Regions from separate parts of the Nonomuraea sp. CA-143628 genome, predicted to be linked through region 2. Evidence: predicted binding sites of a transcription regulator. Region 2 holds the regulator's gene; the other holds the start of a gene.
What was found. The regulator HspR, encoded in region 2, represses chaperone genes until heat shock. The targets are predictions, from matches to a motif close to ANTTGAGTCNNNNNGACTCAANT.
Positions count from the first base shown of each region.

Region 1: the regulator HspR is predicted to act here: its motif matches at 1,414-1,436, upstream of lon (endopeptidase La).

Region 1 is NZ_CP192072.1:8,163,717-8,166,173, reverse strand. It holds gene ACQP2T_RS37220 (response regulator transcription factor) at 1-27, opposite strand, end outside; gene ACQP2T_RS37215 (sensor histidine kinase) at 24-1,280, opposite strand; gene lon (endopeptidase La) at 1,450-2,457, shown strand, end outside.
Region 2 is NZ_CP192072.1:12,937,529-12,939,985, reverse strand. It holds gene clpB (ATP-dependent chaperone ClpB) at 1-1,147, opposite strand, end outside; gene ACQP2T_RS58960 (heat shock protein transcriptional repressor HspR) at 1,154-1,504, opposite strand; gene dnaJ (molecular chaperone DnaJ) at 1,508-2,457, opposite strand, start outside.

The DNA of each region.
Region 1 (2,457 bases), 4.8 Mb from region 2:
ATCGTCCGCGATCAGCACCCGGATCACGCCGTCTCCTCCGCCCCGGCGATCGGTAACGTCGCGGACACCTGGAAACCGCCCCCTTCGATGGGTCCCGCCTCTAACGTGCCGCCGAGCAGGGCCGCCCTTTCCCGCATGCCCACCAGCCCCTGACCGGTCCCTTCCGGGCCGCCCGGCGTGGCGCCGGGACCGTTGGTGACGTGCAGCCGTAAGGCGTCGTCGTCGCGCGCGACGGCGACCGTGACCGTGGCGCCGGGCGCGTGGCGCATCGCGTTGCTCAGCGACTCCTGCACGATCCGGTACGCGGACAGCCCGACGGCGGGCGGCAGCGTTCCGAGCGGCTGATCCGGCAGCTCGACCCCGACGGTGAGCCCGGTGGCGCGGGCGTTGGACACGAGCTCGTCCAGCCGGTCGAGGCCGGGCTGCGGCGCGGTGTCGGTGCGGCCGTCCTGGTCGCGCAGCACGCCGAGCACCTGGCGCAGCTCGGCGATGGCCTCCAGGGACAGGCTGCGGATCTCGGCCAGGCCCGCCTCCAGCCGCGCGGGATCGCCGGCCGCCTTGAGCGGCACCGCCTCGGCCTGGATGGCGATCACCGACATGTGGTGGGCGACCACGTCATGGAGCTCCCGCGCGATCCTGGCGCGCTCTTCGAGCACGGCCCGCTCGCCTTCGGCCTGCCGCGAGCGCTGCTCCTCCTCCGCGAGTCTGGCCGTGGCGTTGCGGCGGACGCGCACGTTGTAGCCGAACAGGGCGGCGACCGTCACCATGATCGTGACGAGGTAGAGCGAGTTGGGGTCGACGATCCAGGCGGTCAGGAAGCTGATCACCCAAACGGCGACGGTGATCCGGCGGTCGCAGCGCACGGCGACCGAATAGGTCACCAACGGGTACATCACTGCCAGCCCGAGCATGTAGGGCGGATCGCTCGGGCCGCCGACCGCCCGGCTCACCCAGAAGACGACTGGCAGCATGACCATGGCCGCCCGCCAGGCCGCCAGCGGCCATCGGTCGCGCAGCGCCACCGGCAGGGAGACGGCCGCGGCCGTGAAGTAGAGCAGCGGCTCGGACATCCGCCGGATGCCGGTGCTGTTCCAGTCCATCAGCTGGGACAGCGCAGTGCCGTAAAGGATCAGGGCCAGGAGGATGCCGGCGGCCTGAACCAGATCGACGACGCCGACGAGAGGCAGCCGGAGGCGCAGTCGCTGCGACCGGGGCGGCGGCGGGTCCGCATCGCCCTGAAACAGCGCCAGCGCGAAGGGACGCACGACTGCCGAGAACACGCGACCACCCTACGGGGGCGTGGGCGGGCGGACATCAACCCTGGGTCGTCATCCTCAGGTATGGGTCGCTTACATAATTACGATCGCCGTGAGCGAACATCGGCAAGCCTGGGAACAATGCCGGGCTCTAATGACTTGAGTCCATATAACTCAACCCTTTGGAGTTCGTATGAGTGAGAGCTTGATCCTCCCGGTCCTGCCGCTGGACGACGAGGTCGTCCTGCCGGGCATGGTGGTTCCGCTGGACCTGTCCGACTCCGAGGTGCGGGCTGCCATTGACGCGGCTCAGGCATCCGGTGGTAACAAGCCGCGGGTCCTTCTCGTTCCCCGGATCGACGGCCGTTACGGCGCTGTCGGCGTGCAGGCCGTTGTCGAGCAGGTCGGGAGGCTGCCCGGAGGCGAGCCCGCCGCCGTGGTGCGCGGCGTCGACCGCGTGCGCGTCGGCACCGGCACGACCGGCCCCGGCGCCGCCCTTTGGGTGGAGGCCATCACGATCGACACCGTCGCCGCCGGTGAGCGCGCCCAGGAGCTGGCCAAGGAGTACAAGGCCCTGGCCACCACGATCCTGCAGAAGCGCGGCGCCTGGCAGGTGGTCGACCAGGTCAACCAGATCGACGACCCGTCGGTGCTGGCCGACAGCTCCGGCTACACGCCTTGGCTGACCACGGCCCAGAAGGTCGAGCTGCTGGAGGCCGCCGACCCGGCCGAGCGGCTGGCCAGGCTGGTCGAGTGGTCGCGTGAGCACCTGGCCGAGCTCGATGTCGCCGAGACGATCCGCAAGGACGTCCAGGAGGGCATGGACAAGCAGCAGCGTGAGTTCCTGCTGCGCCAGCAGCTCGCCGCGGTCCGCAAGGAGCTCAAGGAGCTCAACGGCGACTCCACCGAGACCGAGGAAGAGGACTATCGGGCTCGCGTCGAGGCCGCCGACCTGCCGGAGAAGGTGCGCGAGGCCGCGCTCAAGGAGGTCGACAAGCTGGAGCGTACGTCCGACCAGTCTCCCGAGACCGGCTGGATCCGTACGTGGCTCGACACCGTTCTCGACCTGCCCTGGAACGAGCGGACCGAGGACAACTACGACATCACCGGCGCCCGTGCGGTGCTGGACGCCGACCACACCGGCCTCGCCGACGTGAAGGACCGCGTCATCGAGCACCTGGCCGTGCGCAAGCGTCGCCAG
Region 2 (2,457 bases):
TGGTGATGTAGCGGTCGGAGAGCGCGGCGGCGGCGACCAGCGCGCTGTCGGCGATCTGGACCTGGTGGTGGGCCTCGTAGCGGCCCTTGAGCCCGCGCAGGATCGCGATCGTGTCCTCGACCGTGGGCTCGCCGACGTAGACCTGCTGGAAGCGGCGCTCCAGCGCGGGGTCCTTCTCGATGCGCTCGCGGTATTCGTCGAGCGTCGTGGCGCCGATCATGCGCAGCTCGCCGCGGGCCAGCATCGGCTTGAGCATGTTGCCCGCGTCCATCGCGCCCTCGGCGGCGCCCGCCCCGACGACCGTGTGCAGCTCGTCGATGAACGTGACGATCTGCCCGTCGCTCTCCTTGATCTCGGAGAGCACGGCCTTGAGCCGCTCCTCGAACTCGCCGCGGTATTTGGCGCCCGCGACCATCGCGCCGAGGTCGAGCGAGATGAGCCGCTTGTTGCGCAGCGACTCGGGCACGTCGCCGGCCACGATGCGCTGGGCCAGTCCCTCGACGACGGCCGTCTTGCCGACGCCGGGCTCGCCGATCAGCACCGGGTTGTTCTTGGTGCGCCGCGACAGGACCTGAACGACCCGGCGGATCTCGGAGTCGCGGCCGATGACCGGGTCGAGCTTGCCGTTGCGGGCCCGCTCGGTCAGGTCGACGCCGTATTTCTCCAGCGCCTGGTAGGTGTCCTCGGGCGTCTCACTGGTGACGCGGGCGTGACCGCGTACCTTCTCGAAGGCGTCGAGCAGCGCCTGCGGAGTCGCCCCCTGGGACTTCAGCAGCTCGGCCACCTGACCGCCGTCGGTGGCCAGGCCCACGAGCAGGTGCTCGGTGGAGACGTAGTCGTCTTCGAGCCGCTTGGCCCGCTGCGCGGCGGTGTTGATCACGGTCAGCAGCTGGCGCGAGCTCGACGGCGCGCTCACGGTGGAGCCCTGCGCCTTCGGCAGCGCGGCGAGCTGCTCCTCGGCCTTGGCGCGCAGCGTCTTCCAGTCGGCGCCGACGGCTTCGAGCAGAGGGATGGCGGTGCCGCCCGTCTGGGCGAGCAGGGTGGTCAGCAGATGGGCGGGCGCGATCTCCGGATTGCCCTCCGCGGCGGCACGCCGCATGGCCCCGGAGAGAGCTTCCTGGCTCTTCTGGGTGAGCTTGTAGTCCATGTGTTTCTAGGCCCCCGGTGGCAGCTCATAGCGGATCAGCGCCCTGACCATCTGCATCTCGGCGCGGAGGCGGTGAACCTCCTCACGCAGCCGCAGAGCCTCGTTCTCGAGCTCGAGAATCCGCTTGATGCCCGCGAGGTTGATGCCCTCCTCCTGGGAGAGCCGCTGGACCTCGCGGAGCTGGATGATGTCGCGGGTGGAGTAGAGGCGGCCGCGCCCCGCCGTGCGGCCTGGACAAACCAGTCCGAGCCGGTCGTACTGTCGCAAGGTCTGTGGATGGAGGCCCGACAGTTGCGCGGCCACCGAGATCACATAGACCGGAGTCTCGTCTGACAGGTCGAAATAGTTGGCGTCCATCGGCTACTCGCTTCTGGCTCTCTGTATGAGATCAGCCCGCGGGTCCTCGCCCGCCGTCGCGGTGTTGAACTCCGTGAGGAGCTCGCGGGACTTGTCGTCCAGTGTCTGAGGGACAAGCACCTCGACGGTGGCGAGCAGGTCGCCCTTGGTGCCGTCCTTGCGGGCGACGCCCCTGCCACGGACCCGGAACGTGCGGCCGTTGGGCGTGCCCGTCGGGATGCGCAGCGTGACCGGCAGCCCTTTGAGTATCGGCACCTTGATCTCGGCGCCGAGCGCGGCCTCGGAGAACGTCACCGGCACCGTGATGGTCAGGTTGTCGCCCGTCCTGCCGAAGACGGCGTGCGGTTTGACGTGCGTGAGGATGTAGAGGTCGCCGGCCGGGCCGCCGTTCTCGCCCGGGGCGCCCTTGCCCTTGAGCTTGACCCGCTGTCCGTCGGCCACCCCCGCGGGGATGCGCGCCTGGATGTTGCGGGTGCTCTTGGCCCGGCCGCTGCCCTCGCACACGGGGCAGGGGTCGTCCACGAGCAGGCCGCGGCCCTTGCAGTCGCGGCAGGGCTCGGAGAAGGCGAAGTTGCCCAGGTTGCGGCTGGCCGCCCCCGTGCCCTCGCAGGTCGGGCAGACCCGTGGGGTGGTGCCGGCCTTGGCCCCGGTGCCGCTGCAGGCCGTGCAGGCGGCCGAACTGGTCAGCCTGAGCGACACCGTGGAGCCCTCGACCGCTTCGGTGAACGTGAGCGTGACCTCGGACTCGACGTCCTGGCCACGCCGCGGCCTGGTGGCGCTGGTCGTACGGGTCGAGCCGGCGCCGCCGCGGTTGAACAGCCCGCCGAACAGGTCGCCGAGCCGCTCACCCGCCCCGTGGCCCTGCTGCTGCTGGTTGGCGGTGCCCCCGAACAGGTCGCCGAAGTCGAACGGGAAGCCGCCACTGCCGGGACGCTGGGCCCCCACCCCGGACC